One region of the Rhizobium sp. NZLR1b genome, then DNA from elsewhere that is predicted to be linked to it. Evidence: predicted binding sites of a transcription regulator. Region 1 holds the regulator's gene; each other region holds the start of a gene.

Region 1 (4,219 bases):
ATCGAAACCCGGCGCCTTGGGGCCGAAGCCTTCGAGATATTTCTCCTGGCCACCGGCGGCGATTGTCGCGAGCGTCCGCCCATGGAAGGCGCCCTCGAAGGTGATGATATGGAAGCGCTCGGGATGGCCGTTGGAAAACTGATAACGGCGCGCCGTCTTGATCGCGCATTCGAGCGCTTCAGCACCCGAATTGGTGAAGAACACCTTGTCGGCGAAGGTGGCGTCGGTCAGCCGTTTGGCCAAACGCTCCTGGCCGGGGATCTCATAGATGTTGGAGAGGTGCCAGACCTTGTCGGCCTGCTCCTTCAGCGCGCCGACCACATGCGGATTGCCGTGGCCGACCGAGGTGACGGCAACACCGGCGCCGAAATCGAGATAACGTTCGCCGCTTTCGGTGATCAGCCACACGCCCTCGCCTCGCTCGAACCGCAGCGGGGCACGAGAGTAGGTGTCATAAAGCGGCGCGGCTTCAGCCATGGCGCGGTCTCCCGATCAGAGTTATCAAGCAACGGACTCCGGCTAAGAAAACCAGGCCCGAAAAATTAAAAATGCCGCCTTGCGGCGGCCAGCGGTACTATTTCCTTTTCGCGCTGCAATGTCAACAAAACTGCGCCCTTAGCGCATGCAGCAAGGTTGTACAGCGGTGTTTTCGACCTTCAACAGGCTTTATTGCAGAAATGACACGCTGGGGCAGCAAGTTGGGGAAAACTCCGAATTCGATTCATCCGGATTCATGCGACTCTTGTCACGGAGTCACGCTCACACTAGGTTAAAGTTCAATTACTAGACTGCATGCGGCGGAACTAGTCACCAAAATTGATCAAGCGTTTCTTGTTTCGGAGCTTCCGAGGCAACGGTGAGGGATTCTGCCATCACCAACGCAGAAGGTGGAGACAGGGCATGAACTGGACAGACGAGCGGGTCGAGAAACTCAAGAAGCTTTGGGCCGAAGGACTGAGCGCCAGCCAGATCGCGGCGCAACTTGGCGGTGTCAGCAGAAACGCTGTAATCGGCAAGGTGCACCGCCTGAGCCTTCCGGGCCGCGCCAAGGCCGGCGGCACGGCCGCCACGGCCCGAACGCCGAAACGCAATACATCGGCGCCGCGCGCGCCGAACTTCGCCTCTCGGATCACCACCCGCACCGTTACCCGCCAGCAGGGCGCAACGATGCTGAAGGAAGAGATCGAGATCGAAACGGTCGAGGAAATGGAATACGTGCCGAAAGGCAGCGTGGTCGTGCCGATCTCCCGCCGCCTCGGCCTGACGGAACTGACCGAACGCACTTGCAAGTGGCCGGTCGGCGATCCGCTGAAGGATGACTTCCACTTCTGCGGCTGCGAGTCCCCCGACAATTCACCCTATTGCGGCTATCACCAGAAACTCGCCTACCAGCCCGTCAACGAACGCCGCCGGGCGGCAGCGCGGGCGAGCTGAACGGGTGACATTGTCGACATGCAAAAACGGGCTGGAAGGCCCGTTTTTTTATGTGAGTACGTTGGGTGTGGCTGCCCCTCATCCGCCTGCCGGCACCGGGGTCGAGACGAGTGGCTCGACCCCGGTCGGGTTAGGGTGAGGGGCAGAGCTTGCTCGACTTTATCGGAAACCCCTCAGGCTTCCATCGAATAGCCGGCGCCGCGGACGGTGCGGATGACGTCTTGCATGTTGGAGAAGTTCAGCGCCTTGCGCAGGCGGCCGACATGGACGTCGACGGTGCGTTCGTCGACATAGATATCGTGGCCCCAGACGCCGTCGAGAAGCTGCGAGCGGGAGAAGACCCGGCTCGGCGACGACATCAGGAATTCCAGCAGGCGGAATTCGGTGGGGCCGAGGCGGACTTCGCGGCTTTTGCGATGGACGCGATGGGTTTCGCGGTCGAGTTCGATATCGCCGCATTTCAGCACCGTCGACAGCACCTCGGGACGGGCGCGGCGTAGCATCGCCTTGACGCGGGCAACGAGCTCCGGGGTCGAGAACGGCTTGACGACGTAATCGTCGGCCCCGGTCGACAGTCCGCGGACGCGCTCGCTCTCTTCGCCGCGCGCCGTCAGCATGATGATCGGCAGACGTTCGGTTTCCGGCCGCATGCGCAGGCGCCGGCAGAGTTCGATGCCGGAGACGCCGGGCAGCATCCAATCGAGGATGAGCAGGTCGGGCGTGCGCTCCTGAAGCCTGATTTCGGCTTCGTCGCCACGAAGGATAGTATCGACCTCGAAGCCTTCCGCTTCGAGATTGTAGCGAAGAAGCACGCTCAAGGCTTCCTCGTCTTCAACAACTGCAACTCTCGGGATCATGCCTGTCGGTCTCCTCGCGCATGTTCCTTAAACCGGGGTGATTTAAGCAATGCATCCTGCGCAAATTCAGAAAGGTGGCTGCGACCTCTTTGCGCGCCCGGATGGGCGCGCACGCAACGGCTAGTATGGGCTTTATTCCGTGACCGCGCCGACGGTGTTGGCGCTGTCGTCTTTCGGACGGTCACCTTCCGGCTGTGCGCCGGTCGCCATGTAGTAGATCGTCTCGGCGATGTTGGTGGCGTGGTCGCCGATGCGCTCGATGTTCTTGGCGCAGAAGAGCAGATGCGTGCAGCTGGTGATGTTGCGCGGATCTTCCATCATGTAGGTCAGCAGCTCGCGGAACAGCGAGGTGTACATCGCGTCGATCTCGTTGTCGCGTTCACGGATCGCATTGGCCTTGTCGGCGGAGCGCGTCGTGTAGACGTCGAGCACTTCCTTGAGCTGGACGAGCGCCAGCTCGGACAGATGCTCGAGACCGCGGGCGAGCTTGCGCGGAACGCCGGTGCTCTGCACGGCGATGACGCGCTTGGCGGTGTTCTTGCCGAGGTCGCCGACGCGTTCGAGATCGGCGGCGATGCGGATCGAACCCATGATTTCGCGCAGGTCCGAGGCCATCGGTTGACGGCGGGCGATGGTAACGATCGCCTTGTCGCCGATTTCTCGCTCGGCGTGATCGAGGATCACATCGTCGGAGATGACCTTCTGCGCCAGCGCGGTATCGCCGTTGACGAGCGCCCGGACGGCCTCGCTGACCATCTGCTCGGCCAGGCCGCCCATTTCGGAAATCCGCCTGGACAGGAACTTCAGATCATCATCATAGGCAGAAAAAATATGTGTCGATGCCATGGGGCTTTATCCTCGAATAACGGGAAGGCTTGGTGTCGCCAAAATCAACCGAAGCGACCCATGATGTAGTCCTGGGTGCGCGGATCGTCGGGATTGGTGAACATCTTGTCGGTGTCGTTCTCCTCGACGAGATTGCCGAGGTGGAACATGGCGGTGCGCTGCGAGACGCGCGCGGCCTGCTGCATGGAGTGGGTGACGATGACGATCGTGTAGTTCTCGCGCAGTTCGTGGATCAGTTCCTCGACCTTGGCGGTGGCGATCGGGTCGAGCGCCGAGCAGGGCTCGTCCATCAGGATGACTTCAGGGCTGACGGCGACGGCGCGGGCAATGCAGAGGCGCTGCTGCTGACCGCCGGACAGGCCGGTGCCGGATTCATGCACGCGGTCCTTGACCTCGTTCCAGAGGCCGGCACGCTGCAGGCTGGTCTCGACGATCTGGTCGAGATCGGCCTTCGACTTGGCAAGGCCATGGATGCGCGGGCCGTAGGAGACGTTTTCATAGATCGTCTTCGGGAACGGGTTCGGCTTCTGGAAGACCATGCCGACGCGGGCGCGAAGTTCGACGACGTCGATATCGGGATCATAGATATCGTCGGTATCAAGCGTGATCTTGCCGGTGACCCGGCAGCCGTCGATCGTGTCGTTCATGCGGTTTAGGCTCCGCAGGAAGGTCGACTTGCCGCAGCCGGACGGGCCGATCAGCGCGGTTACGGTGTTTTCGCGGATGTTCAGGTTCACATCGAAAAGCGCGCGCTTCTCGCCATAGTAAACCGAGACATCCTTGCCGATCATCTTATAAGGGACGTTGCTCATCTTCTGATCCAGCGCTTTTTCAACTGCAGCTTCCGTCAACATGTTCATGATGTGTAACTCCGTTTACCAGCGGCGCTCGAAGCGACGACGCAAGAGGATGGCGCCCATGTTCATGACGATCAGGAACAGGAGCAGGACGATGATGGCACCCGAAGTCCGCTCGACGAAGGCACGTTCGGCCTCGTTGGCCCACATATAGACCTGCACGGGCAGAGCCGTCGAGGGATCGAGCGGCGTCGTCGGCGCGTTGGCGACGAAGGCGACCATGCC
Region 2 (4,219 bases), on a different contig from region 1:
TTGGGCAAACAGCAGCGGCCAGGAGGGATCGTAGTCGACCACTTTGATGGCGCGCATGCTTCCTTCCGATCTCGGTCAGTGAATCTCGGCGAGCAGCCCGTCGAGGATCGTGACCATCTTCTGCTTGGCCTCTTCGAGCGAGCCGCTATTGTCGAGCTCCGCCACGTCGTAGTCGCCGCGCACCGTCAGCGGCCCGCGGGCAAGCCGCGCCATGATATCCTCATGCGTCTCGCGCCCGCGCGCCTCCAGCCGGCTCGCGAGCACTTCCGGGCGAGCGGTGACGTTGATCACCTTGAGCCGCGGGAAAGCCGCCTGGAAACGGTGAAGCGCCGAGCGCGAGCCGTTGGCGACAACGACATGGCCGCGCGACAATGCCACCGAGACCTCGGCCGGAATACCATATTTCAAGCCATGCGCCTCCCACCAGACGGCGAAGGAGCCCGACTGCTCCATCGCGGCAAACCCTTCGAGGGAGACGGAAAGATGGTCTTCGCCGCCGGCGTCGCGGTGGCGGGTGATGACGCGGCGGGTGAAATGTACGTCGGCGCGGCCGGCGAAATGCCGCGCGGCGAGGTTCATCAGCGTGTCCTTGCCGGCGCCGCTCGGCCCGACGACGACGACCATGATGCCGCGCTCGGCTCCGGCTCCTGGATGGGGTTCGTAAGGGCTCATGCGACACGGCGTCCCTGGCGCCAGACGGAGCGTGTCACCGGCACGCCATGCGAACGGTGGACGCGGACGAGATCGGCGCGCAGTCCGGTGGCGATCCGGCCGCGATCGTCGAGGCTGACGGTGCGGGCGGGCGTCGACGTCACCATGGCGATCGCCTTCGGCAGGGCAATGCTCTCGACTTCATCGGCGAGGATGAAGGGTGCATGCAGCAGGCTGAGCGGCACGTAATCGGAGGAAAGCACGTCGAGCACGCCCATCTCGGCAAGGTCGCGGGCAGCGATATTGCCGGAATGGGATTTGCCGCGCACGATGTTCGGCGCGCCCATCAGCACGCTCATGCCGTGACCGTGCGAGGCGCGGGCTGCGTCGAAGCTGGTCGGGAATTCGGCAAGCCGCACGCCGTTGTCGATCGCCTCGCCGACATGGGAGAGCGTCGCGTCGTCGTGGCTTGCCACGGTGATGCCGCGTTCGGCGCAGACCTTGGCGATGGCGTTGCGATGCGGCGTCGAGTTGCGCGCCGATTCCGCCTGGCGCTTAGCGACGAAACGCGCGAAGACCTCGTCGCTCAGGCCGCGCTTCTTCTGATAGTAGAAGATATATTGATCCATCGTCTGGAATTGACGCTGGCCGGGCGCATGATCCATCAGCGAGACCAGCCGCACATGCCGATCGTTTTCGAAATCGGCGAAATGTTCGAGCACATTGTCGGCCGAGACCTCGCAGCGCAGGTGGATCAGGTGCTCGGCGCGCAGCCGGCCTTCCTTCTCCGCCGACTGGATGGCGTCGGCCATCTCGCGCATCTCGCCATGTTCGAAGCCGCCGTCCTCGTCCGCGCCCATGCGCAGGCAGTCGAACACCGTGGTGATGCCTGAAGTGACGATCTGGGCATCATGCGCCTGGATTGCGGCGGTCTTGTTCCAGCGAATGCCGGGACGCGGCTGATAATGGCCTTCAAGATGATCGGTATGCAGCTCGACGAGGCCGGGAATGACGTAGTCGCCCTCGAAATCTTCGCCGGCTACCGAGTTGCCTTCGGAAATGTCGGCGATCTTGCCGTCGCGAATGAGAATCGATCCGGAGAGGATGTCATCCTCAAGAACGATGCGGGCGTTGGAAAACACGGTCTCTTTGCTCATCTCGTCTGGTCTTTCAGCTTTTGGCGCCGGCAAGCGGCAGCCAGGAATGAACTTTAAACGGGGCGCCGCGCGTTTCTTCGGTGAAGACGGCAAGGCCCGAAATCGTAAGCGGCCGACCGGTGAAATCGGCAAAACGCTCGGTCAGGATCGCTTTCATCACTGCGGCGCGTGTCTCGGGCACCTGGCCGGTGAGTGTCATGTGGAAGCCGAAATCCTCCATCACATAAGGATAACCCCAGCGCTGCAGATGGGTGCGCTGGCTGTCGCTGAGCTTCTCCGGGTTGCGCCGCGCCATATCGGCCTCGGAAAGCGTTGCGCGGAACGGTTCGAAGGACCTTACCACCTTCGCGGCGAAATCCTGAAGAGGTTGATGAAGAGAACCGGGAACGAGGGCAAAAAAACGACCGAGCTGGCCCAGCACGAGTTCAGGAATCTCGAAAGCTTCAGTGCGCGCGGCAAAATCCTCGGCAACGGCCATGAGATCCTTCTCGGTGACCCAGGCGGCGAGCGAAAACGGCGCCTTCATCGTCGCGTGAAAGCCGTAGCGGCGAGGATCCGCGGTCAGCTCGAACTGCTCCGCCGCACCCAGTCTCTCATGTTCTGACGCAGAATAGGTCTCGCCGGTGAACGCATCGCGGCCGAGCCAGAGCGACGCCTCGCCGGTCAGGGGATCGTCCTTCGGCGGCGAGAAATAGAGAGCATAGCGCAAGGGCTTTTATCCTGAGGATCATCGAAACGGGGGAGCGCAATGTGCAGTGATTTGGCGGCGAACCGCAAGCAGGCTCCCGGCTAAAAGATTTCCGTGACAGAATGATGATGGCGGCAGCGCCGCCACGGCCTTTGGAGCGGATATATCAGTGGGTTTTCGTGCCCATCAGCCGGTGGCGCAGCGCGTTCGAGGCGGCGTCGAAAATGAACACGACGATCAGGATCAGGATGACCATGTAGGCGACGTTTTCCCAGTTGGCGTTGGTGCGCATGGCCTCCCACAATTTGAGGCCGATGCCGCCCGCGCCGACGGCGCCGATGATGGTCGCGCCGCGCACGTTCGATTCCCATTGGTAGAGCGTCTGGCTGACGATGACGGGAACGATCTGCGGCATAATGCCGTAACGATGGACGAGCACGGTCTGAGCGCCGGTCGATTTGATGCCTTCCCGTGGCTTGTTGTCGATATTCTCCAGCCCTTCGGAATAGAGCTTGCCGAGCGTGCCGGTCTCGGTGAGGAAGATCGCGCCGCTGCCGGCAAGCGGGCCAGGCCCGAAGGCGCGCGTCAGGAACAGCGCCCAGATCAGCATGTCGACCGAGCGCAGGAAATCGAAAAAGCGCTTCAGGATCTGATTGAGCAGCCGGTTCGGCGTGATGTTGCGCGCCGCCAGGAAGGCCAGCGGGAAGGCTGTGAGCGAGCCGAGCAGCGTTCCGAGGAATGCCATGACGATCGTCTGGAAAAGCTTGGTCCAGACATCGCCGTGCTGCCATTCGCTGTTGTTCCAAATGTCGTCGAAGGCGAGCGCCAGGTTGGACTGGTCGGGCTTGATGCGCGGGCCGGAAACGATGAGACTGACGACCTCGCCGACCGGCTTGTCGAAGAAGGACGATTGCGTGTCGAAGATGAAATTCGCCCAGCCGATGAAACGCTTGCGGATCTTCACCCGGTCGACGGAAATGCTGACGTCGCCGGCAAAGCCGAGATCGGCGAGCACATTGTCGTCATAGACGGTCATCCAGCCGGGCACCGGCCCGACAACTTTCGGCGCACCGCTCGAAACCTCGACGGGAACGCTGATGCCATGCGCGGTGACGATCGTCTCGCTCTTCGAGACGGTGACGGTGCGGCTGGTGCCGCTGATCGAAACCGTGATGCTGCCATCGGGATTGTTGACCAACCAGTCCGGATGCGGATTGTCGCCGAGAGGCGAGAAGCGTGGATAGCGGATATCGATCGAACCGTCATCCCCGATGCGGAATTCCGGCTGAACGTCGTAGCTCACCCATTGGCTGAGATAGATGCCGACGCGCTCCCAATGGGCTTCGGCGAAAAGCTTAGGCAGGTCGAAGAACCAGACGGCATAGAGGCCATAGAGCAGCGTCGCGATCAGGATCATCAGCCCGCCGAAACGCTGGCGGAACGACCGGTGGAAATATTCCGGATAGCGCGTTTCTATCTCATGCATGCGGTTTGCGTCGATCACCGTCATGGCGGCCTCAATGTTGCAGAAGGAAGGCGTGCTCGCCGACGAGGCGGCGGCGCAGCCATGCGGAGAATTGGTCGACGGCGACGATCGTCACGAACAGCAGCAGAACGAGCGCCATCGTCTTGGCGCCGAAGCCGCGCGAGATCGAAAGCTTCAACTCCTCGCCGATGCCGCCGCCGCCGACGGCGCCGATGATGGTCGAGGCGCGCACGTTGA
Region 3 (4,219 bases), on a different contig from region 1:
CACATGCGCGACGGCAGCTACCGCGACCTCTACCGCATGAACGAGGCCGAGCGGCGTTTCCTGATGCGCACCGACTGGGGCTTCGTGCACCAGAATCCGGCCGACGGCCTGCGCATGACCGTCTCCGCCGGCGCCAATGTCGGCGAACGGCTGATGGCGATCGGCGACCGGCACTATGGCACGATCCGCGCTTCGGCGATCGATTGGCTGGAGCGCGTCGAGATCGACGCCGACCGCATCGACGACCAGCCGCGCGCCTTTTCCGGCGGCATGCGCCAGCGCCTGCAGATCGCCCGCAACCTCGTCACCGGCCCGCGCCTCGTCTTCATGGACGAACCCACGGGCGGCCTCGACGTCTCGGTGCAGGCACGCCTGCTCGATCTGGTGCGCGGCCTCGTTAACGATCTCGGCCTGTCGGCGATCATCGTCACCCACGATCTCGCCGTCGCCCGCCTGCTCTCACACCGGATGATGGTGATGAAGGACGGCTACGTCATCGAACACGGGCTCACCGACCGGGTGCTCGACGACCCGCGCGAACCCTACACGCAACTGCTCGTCTCCTCGATCCTGCAGGTCTGAGCAATTCAAGACTTTACAGCGTCCTTGCGCGTCTTTTCAGGGCCCGGCGCTGTAAATCCGAAACCAGGAAAGAAGACATCATGCCAACGCCCCTCGTCGTTTCCGAAGTCTCGAAAAGCTTCACCATGCACCTGCGCGACGGCATCAGGCTGCCCGTCGTTTCCAATGTCGCCTTCTCGGTCGCCTCAGGCGAATGCGTCGTGCTCGGCGGCCCATCGGGCGTCGGCAAGAGCTCGCTGCTCAAGATGATCTACGGCAATTATGCCGTCGACACTGGCCAGATCCTCATACGCCACGACGGGCGCATCGTCGACCTCGCCGCCGCCGATCCGCGCACCGTGCTCAACGTGCGGCGCCACACGCTCGGCTATGTCAGCCAGTTCCTGCGCACAGTACCGCGCGTCGCGGCGGTCGATGTGGTTGCCGAACCGCTTGTGGAGCGCGGCGAAGACGCCGCCACGGCACGGGAAAAGGCGGGCGCCCTGCTTGCCAGGCTCAACCTGCCGGAAGCGCTCTGGCAACTTCCACCCGCCACCTTCTCCGGCGGCGAGCAGCAGCGCGTCAACATCGCCCGCGGCTTCATCACCGAGCACACGATCCTGCTTCTCGACGAACCCACAGCCTCGCTCGATGCCAAAAACCGTGCCGTCGTCGTCGGCATGATCGAGGAGAAGAAGAAGGCGGGTGTCGCGCTTCTCGGCATTTTCCACGACGAGGAAGTGCGCGAGGCGGTCGCCGACCGCATCCTCGACGTCCAGCTGTTCTCGCCTGGAAAGATCGCCGCATGAGCCGCAAGCTTGGCATCGAGCCCTATGTGCATGAGACGGCATCCGTCAGCGATTCCACCTTCGGGCGCTATACGGAGGTCTCCGAGCGCTGCCGCATCAGCGAGGCCACGTTCGGCGACTATTCCTACATCATGCAGGATGGCTCAGTCTGGTGCGCAACGATCGGCAAGTTCGTCAATATTGCCGCCGCCGTGCGCATCAACGCCACCAATCATCCGACCTGGCGGGCGACGCTGCATCATTTCACCTATCGTGCCGCCGACTACTGGCCGGACGGCGACATGGAAACCGATTTCTTCGCCTGGCGGCGGGCAAACCGCGTGACGATCGGCAACGATGTCTGGATCGGCCATGGGGCGACCATCCTGCCCGGCGTCACCGTCGGCAACGGCGCGGTGATCGGCGCCGGTGCGGTGGTATCGAAGGATGTCGCTCCCTACGCGATCGTCGGCGGCGTGCCGGCCAAACCAATCCGCGAACGCTTTCCAAGAGAGATCGGCGAACGGATGGACAGGCTTTCCTGGTGGGATTGGGAGCACGACCGGCTGCGCCAGGCGCTGCAGGATTTCCGCAACCTGAGCGCGGAAGATTTCCTGTTCCGCTACGGTGGTTAAACCGCCGATATAGATGCGCAACAAGCGCGGGGATATGTGACAGGACTTACACAAATATGACATGGGAGGTTCATCAAGCGGGACTAATGCGATGCTGACCAAGGCCTGGAGTGCAAAGGGAAAGCATGATGTTCGAGCTGAAGAATGTCACACGTCGTTTCGGAAAAAAGCTCGCCGTCGATTCCGTCACGCTCGACATTCCTCAGGGCCAGATGGTCGGCATCATCGGCCGATCCGGCGCCGGCAAGTCGACGCTCTTGCGCATGATCAACCGGCTGCAGGAACCGAGCTCCGGCTCCATTCATTTCGCCGGCGTCGAGGTCTCCGGGCTTCGCGGCCGGGCGTTGCGCAACTGGCAACGCGATTGCGCGATGATCTTCCAGCAGTTCAACCTGGTGCCGCGCCTCGACGTTCTGACCAATGTCATGCTCGGCCGCCTCAACCACCGCTCGACGCTTCTGAGCCTGCTCAACATCTTCACCCGCGAGGAACGTGTGCATGCCATCGCTGCGCTCGAACGCCTCGGCATCGAGCAGACGGCGTTGCAGGCATCCGGCACGCTTTCCGGCGGCCAGCAGCAGCGCGTGGCGATTGCGCGAGCGCTGATGCAGAACCCGAAGATGGTTCTCGCCGACGAGCCGATCGCCTCGCTCGATCCGCTGAATGCCAAGATCGTCATGGATGCGCTGCGCGATATCAACGAGCGCGAGGGCATCACCGTCATCACCAACCTTCACACGCTCGACACCGCCCGCAACTATTGTGAGCGCATCGTCGGCATGGCCAGCGGCCGCGTCGTCTTCGACGGCAAGGCCTCGGAACTGACCGCCGAGGCAGTGAAGGCAATCTACGGAACGGACAAGGATGGCGCCGGCATCGACGAAACGATGACCTCGACATCCATCAATATCGCTCCCGAGCGGGCAGACAATCAATCCGCCGGCGCCCAACCGCTGGCGCTGGCCGGTCTCTGAGCGAGGCGGCCGCGATCGCGCGCCCGCGTCAAGGGCACACTTCTTCGTAACGGAAGACCGGGGGCACCGGTCAATAGGAGAGACACATGTTGAAGAAAGCACTCTTTGCGGCAACGGCGCTCTTCGCGCTCGCCGGCGCCGCCAACGCGGCAGATCTCAAGGAATTCCGCATCGGCATTCTCGGCGGCGAAAACGAAACCGACCGCCTGCGCAACTATGCCTGCCTTGCCGACCACCTGAAGCAGGAATTCGGCTTCGAGAAGGTGTCGCTGTTCCCCGCCGCCGACTATGACGGCGTTATCCAGGGCCTGCTCGGCGGCACGCTCGACTTCGCCGAACTCGGCGCTTCCGGCTACGCAGCCATTTACATCAAGGACGAGAAAGCTGTTACGCCGATCCTGACGACGCAGCAGAAGGACGGCTCGACGGGTTACTACTCGGTCGGTCTCGCCCTGAAGTCCTCCGGCATTAAGAACATCAAGGACGCCAAGGGCAAGAGGCTCGGCTACGCCGATCCAGATTCCACCTCCGGCTATCTCGTGCCGCTGACGCAGATCCCCAAGGACACGGGCATGCCGAACGACAAGTTCTTCGCCTCGACGCAGTTCAACGGCGGCCACGAGAACAACCTGCTTGCCGCTTATGACGGCAAGGTCGACGTTGCCGTCGACGACTCGTCGGGCATCGGCGAATTCAAGGACGGCTACACCTCCGGCACCTTCCGCAAGGAAGTCGACAAGGGCGCCGTCGATCCGAACAAGCTGGTTGAAGTATGGCGTTCGCCGCTGATCCCGAACGGCCCCCTCGTCGTTCGCAACGCCCTCGGCCAGGACTGGCAGACGAAGCTTGCAGCCTTCTTCACGGCTCTGCCGGAGAAGGATCACAAGTGCTTCGCGGCTGTCGAAGGCGGCGACTACAAGGGTTACGCCCCGGTCAAGCACGACTTCTACAACGCCGTCGTCGAAGTCCGCAAAGCTGCCATCGGCGGCTGATCGGTTTCTGGAATGCGGGGCGGCCGGAAACGGCCGCCCTTTATCTTTGATCGGGCGAGGCGTCCATGACTATTGCCGATACACAGCCGCACATGCAGAGCACGCAGGAGATCGGCACCGCCTGGGAGCGGATGGTCGCCAAGCGCCGCTTCTACACTATCCTCGGCCTGGTTATCTTGATTGCGGCCTTCGTCAGTTCCGTCCGCTTCGCCGACGAGAGCAATGCCGGCCATTTCTTCGACCGCCTGCCGCATATCTTCGACTTCCTG
Region 4 (4,219 bases), on a different contig from region 1:
GCTGGTTGGATTTCTCAAGCAGCACCGGATCGCTGATCAGTGGTGAAAGCGTGTCGACGACGGCAAGCTGCTTGAGAGCTGCATACCAGTAGATAGAACCGGGATCGCTGCCGGCGTAAAGGCCCTGGTCGACGCCGTTGCGGGCGGCAACGATGCGGCTATAGGCAAGGCTGAGAATCGATAATTCGCCGGCCAGCCCTGGGTCGAGCGCATCGCGGGAGGGCAGTGTGGCATAGAAGGCCAAGCGCTCGCGATCGAGCGTCACCCGGCTTCGCTGCATGTCGGCGGCAGTCGCGTTGTTGGGACGTGCGAGGTAGAGGCGGGTGGCGCCAATTTCACTGAGGATCTCCGTGGCGGCGATCGACCCGCCGCGGGCAAGCACGTCGGCGAACTGCCTGTCCTTTTCGAGATCCCTGTATTGTCTGAGCGAAGACCTTATGACGACGACGCCTTCAATGAGCATGAAGACGAAGGGCAGCATGATGGCGGCCAGGATAACCCTTTTGATGGTTTCGAACTTCATCGCCAATCGCCACGGTGATCAAAACGTCGGTCGTGCGCGACCAATTGACGGCAATCTTAGCAGCAATTCTTAATAAACTGATAAAGCGGCGGATCCCTAGATTTCTGGCCCTAGATTTCTGGACGAATGAAGTCACGTGTCTCAGCATCCATCACCCAGAGTTCGCCTGTGGAGATATCGAACCATGCGCCATGGAGGTGCATTTTTCCTGCTTCCTCGAGCGCCTTGATGTCGGGAAAGCTTCTGAGATTGTCGATCGAATTGCGGATCGAGACACGCTCCAGCGCCGTCTGCCGCTCGGCCGCCGTCATCACATCGTTGCTCTGGATCTGCTCCGCGGCGGGCTTGACCAGCGACATCCAGCGGCCGATGAAATCGCCGGGCGACAGCGGCTCGGCATTCGGATCGAGCGCTGCACGGATGCCGCCGCAGCGGCCATGGCCCATCACGACGATATCCGAGACCTTCAGCGCCTGCACTGCAAATTCGAGCGCGGCCGACGTCGAATGGAAGTGACCGTCCGGCTCGTAAGGCGGCACCATGTTGGCAACGTTGCGAATGACGAAGAGCTCGCCCGGGCCGGCATCGAAGATCAGCTCCGGTGCCGCACGTGAATCCGAACAGGCAATGACCAGCGTATGGGGACTCTGACCGTTTTCGGCAAGCTGCCGATACCTGTCGCGGGCGTCGGCATAGCGTCCGCTCATAAAGTTGCGATAGCCGTCCAGAAGAGGATTTGGAAAACGCTGCATGCTTCTGGATTAGCGCGCGCGGAAGACAAGATCAACTGCTGCACTGCAAAATGAACGCATTGGCCGATGTGTCATTTTTTCCGCCGCTGCGCCGGATGCACGAGCCGGCGCATCTGCACCATGGCCATCGGCGTCGAAAGGCTGGAAGCATCGCTTGCCAACATCAATTCGTTGCTGCCGCGCTTGACGGCGCGCGCAAGCACCTCGAAGACGCTGGCGGTGGCAAGCTGAAGCGCTTTTTCGTCCTCGAGGCCGGAAAGCAGGCGCGACAGGAAGACGGCAGCAAGCAGGTCGCCGAGCCCATTCGGCGGATTTTCGACGACGCGGTGCTCGGCAAGAAGCGCGTGACGGCCGGAAAGATAGAGATTGCCGGTACCGCCCGCCATCATCGGCACGGCCGAGGTGACGAGCATGCGAGATGGTCCGAGCGCCAGCGCCGCCTCCATGATCGCGCTGTTGTCTTCAAGCGCTGCCCCCGAAAGCCATGCAAGTTCGTAGCGGTTCGGCGTCGCCAGCGAGGCGAGCGGGATGAGATGATCGCGAATAGCCTCTGCGGTCGCTTCCGGCACGTAGAGGCCGCCGAGATCGCCCATGACGGGATCGCAGACATAAAGCAGTTCCTGATTATCTTGCCGGAGCGCAGCGATCAGCCGGGCGACGGAACGCGCCTGGGCGGCATTGCCGAAATAGCCCGAAAGCACCGCCCTGACTTCGCCGATCCAGGGCGCGCGGATTAGATCGTCGATCGCCGCGTCGAAATCCGCTTCCGCAAATGTCAGCCGCGTCGAGCGGCCGTGGCCGGGATGCCAGGGAAGCACGATGGTCGGCAGCGCCCAGACAGGATGACCAAGCGTCTCCAGTGCAAAGACCGCCGCCCGGTTGCCGACCGAACCGCGCACCACATGACTGGAGATGACAATGACTGCGCTCGCTGCATTTTCCGACATGATACCGAGGTCCGAATGATGATCGCGTTTTGATGATCTTTTTGACGGCGCGCTGTCAACCATTCTTCACGTGGGCATGGAAATGTAGGCGAAACGAAAACTAAAAAGAGGCTTCCCCGTTCGTTTTGGCCAGGAAAGCGAAAAAATCCCTCTTCATTTCCTATTTTGAGGGTCAAAAAAGCATCAAGACAATCGTTCGGGCCTCCATTTTAGAGATTTTTTCGAAGAATCTTCTGTTAGCTTGCAGAAAATCAGTCCATTGCGGGAGGCGATCCATGGCTGCCAGAAACAATCCGAAACGGGAAAAGCAGATCGAAAGCGCACGCAAGATCGCCAAGGCGACGGGCGAGGCACATCTCGATCCGGAAATACTCTTCGGCCGGGCCAGCAATGACGATCTTGAACTCTATACGCCTGAGATGCTGGCGCTCTCCGCCGTGCATTCGGCAAAGGAACTTGCCGCCTGGAATGGCAAGGCGCCTCGTGTCAGCATCGACACCATTGCCGATGTGACGCCAGATGGCATTGCCGTTTCGGTGCTATCGGTCACCGACCGGAACATGCCTTTTCTGTTTGAATCGGTCATGGGTGAAGTGACGAGCACCTATCGCGACCTGTTCATGGCGGTGCATCCCATCCTGATCATGGAAAAGGGTAAGGCGCCGGCGATTTATTCCGCCGATCATCCGAGCGACCCGGCCAACCGCGTCAGCCATATCCAGCTCCACATTGCGCCGCTCAACTCCGCCCAGGCCGCAGATCTCGTCAAACGTGTCGAAACCGTGCTCGAGCAGGTCCGCCTGTCGGTGTCCGACTGGAAGCCGATGCTTTCCAAGATCGACGGGGTGATCGCCGAGCTCTCAGCCAACGGCACCACCCGGAAGAAGGCTGATCGCGATGAGGCCATCGCCTTCCTGACATGGCTGCGCGATGAGAATTTCACTTTCCTCGGGATGCGTGAATATGTCTATTCCGGCAAAGGTTCCGATGCCAGGGTCGAACGCGACAAGGGTGCTGGCCTCGGAATGCTCTCCAACCCGGATGTGCTGGTGTTGCGCACCGGCAAGGACGCCGTGACGACGACGCCTGAGATCCTGGCCTTCCTCGACGGCCCCGATTTCCTCATCGTCACCAAGGCAAATGTGAAATCGATCGTCCATCGCCGGGCCTATATGGATTATGTCGGCGTCAAACGTTTCGACGCTGCGGGCAACGTCACCGGCGAACTGCGCATCGTCGGGCTCTTCACTTCGACGGCCTATACCTCGCTCGCCTCTGAAATCCCGCTGCTGCGTTCCAAGATCGAAAAGGTGAAGGAGCATTTCGGCTTCGACCCGATGAGCCATTCCGGCCGCATGCTCGACAACACGCTGGAATCTTATCCGCGCGACGACCTTTTCCAGATCGACACCACGTTGCTTGCAAATTTTGCCGAACAGATCAATGACTTGGCCGACCGTCCGCGCGTGCGCGTCCTGCCGCGCATCGACCATTTCGACCGCTTCGTCTCGGTGATCATCTACGTGCCGCGCGAGGAATACGACTCGATCGTCCGCGAGCGGATCGGCACCTATCTGAAGACTGTCTATGACGGTCGTGTCTCCGCCTATTATCCGGCTTTCCCGGAAGGCGGCGTGGCGCGCGTGCATTTCATCATCGGCCGCTCCGGCGGCAAGACGCCGCGTATTCCGCAGGCAAAGCTCGAGCAGGTGATCCGCGAAATCACCGCCCGTTGGGACGACCGTTTCGAGGCGCTGGCCGGGGCCAAGGCGCCGAAGATATCGGTCGACCAGGCCTTCCAGGATTCCTTCACTCCGGAGGAAACCGTTGCCGACCTCGCCGATATCGGCGCCTGCGCCGCTGGCGAGCCGCTTCGCATCCAGTTCTACCATCGTCCGGAAGAACGGGGCCGCATCCTCTCGCTGAAAATCTTCCACGCCGGCGGCCAGCTGGCGCTGTCGCGCCGCGTACCGCTTCTGGAAAATCTCGGCTTCAAT

Evidence for each region. Region 1 encodes PhoB, which activates phosphate uptake and scavenging genes when phosphate is short. Its sites were predicted from a motif close to TGTCATNNANCTGTCAT; they were not measured.
Region 2: the regulator PhoB is predicted to act here: its motif matches at 2,611-2,627, upstream of HJB84_RS17615 (DUF1045 domain-containing protein).
Region 3: the regulator PhoB is predicted to act here: its motif matches at 2,030-2,046, upstream of phnC (phosphonate ABC transporter ATP-binding protein).
Region 4: the regulator PhoB is predicted to act here: its motif matches at 2,276-2,292, upstream of HJB84_RS04945 (NAD-glutamate dehydrogenase).

What each region holds. Positions count from the first base shown of each region.
Region 1 is NZ_JABDWC010000007.1:276,115-280,333, forward strand. It holds gene HJB84_RS13520 (aspartate aminotransferase family protein) at 1-477, opposite strand, end outside; gene HJB84_RS13525 (GcrA family cell cycle regulator) at 901-1,434, shown strand; gene phoB (phosphate regulon transcriptional regulator PhoB) at 1,608-2,291, opposite strand; gene phoU (phosphate signaling complex protein PhoU) at 2,424-3,137, opposite strand; gene pstB (phosphate ABC transporter ATP-binding protein PstB) at 3,182-3,997, opposite strand; gene pstA (phosphate ABC transporter permease PstA) at 4,013-4,219, opposite strand, start outside.
Region 2 is NZ_JABDWC010000011.1:108,409-112,627, forward strand. It holds gene HJB84_RS17600 (GrpB family protein) at 1-57, opposite strand, end outside; gene phnN (phosphonate metabolism protein/1,5-bisphosphokinase (PRPP-forming) PhnN) at 76-672, opposite strand; gene HJB84_RS17610 (alpha-D-ribose 1-methylphosphonate 5-triphosphate diphosphatase) at 669-1,808, opposite strand; gene HJB84_RS17615 (DUF1045 domain-containing protein) at 1,822-2,517, opposite strand; gene phnE (phosphonate ABC transporter, permease protein PhnE) at 2,663-4,006, opposite strand; gene phnE (phosphonate ABC transporter, permease protein PhnE) at 4,014-4,219, opposite strand, start outside.
Region 3 is NZ_JABDWC010000011.1:113,178-117,396, reverse strand. It holds gene phnK (phosphonate C-P lyase system protein PhnK) at 1-582, shown strand, start outside; gene phnL (phosphonate C-P lyase system protein PhnL) at 663-1,370, shown strand; gene HJB84_RS17640 (DapH/DapD/GlmU-related protein) at 1,367-1,984, shown strand; gene phnC (phosphonate ABC transporter ATP-binding protein) at 2,113-2,958, shown strand; gene phnD (phosphonate ABC transporter substrate-binding protein) at 3,045-3,950, shown strand; gene phnE (phosphonate ABC transporter, permease protein PhnE) at 4,016-4,219, shown strand, end outside.
Region 4 is NZ_JABDWC010000003.1:92,748-96,966, reverse strand. It holds gene HJB84_RS04960 (GGDEF domain-containing protein) at 1-523, opposite strand, end outside; gene HJB84_RS04955 (carbonic anhydrase) at 634-1,275, opposite strand; gene pdxY (pyridoxal kinase PdxY) at 1,347-2,222, opposite strand; gene HJB84_RS04945 (NAD-glutamate dehydrogenase) at 2,498-4,219, shown strand, end outside.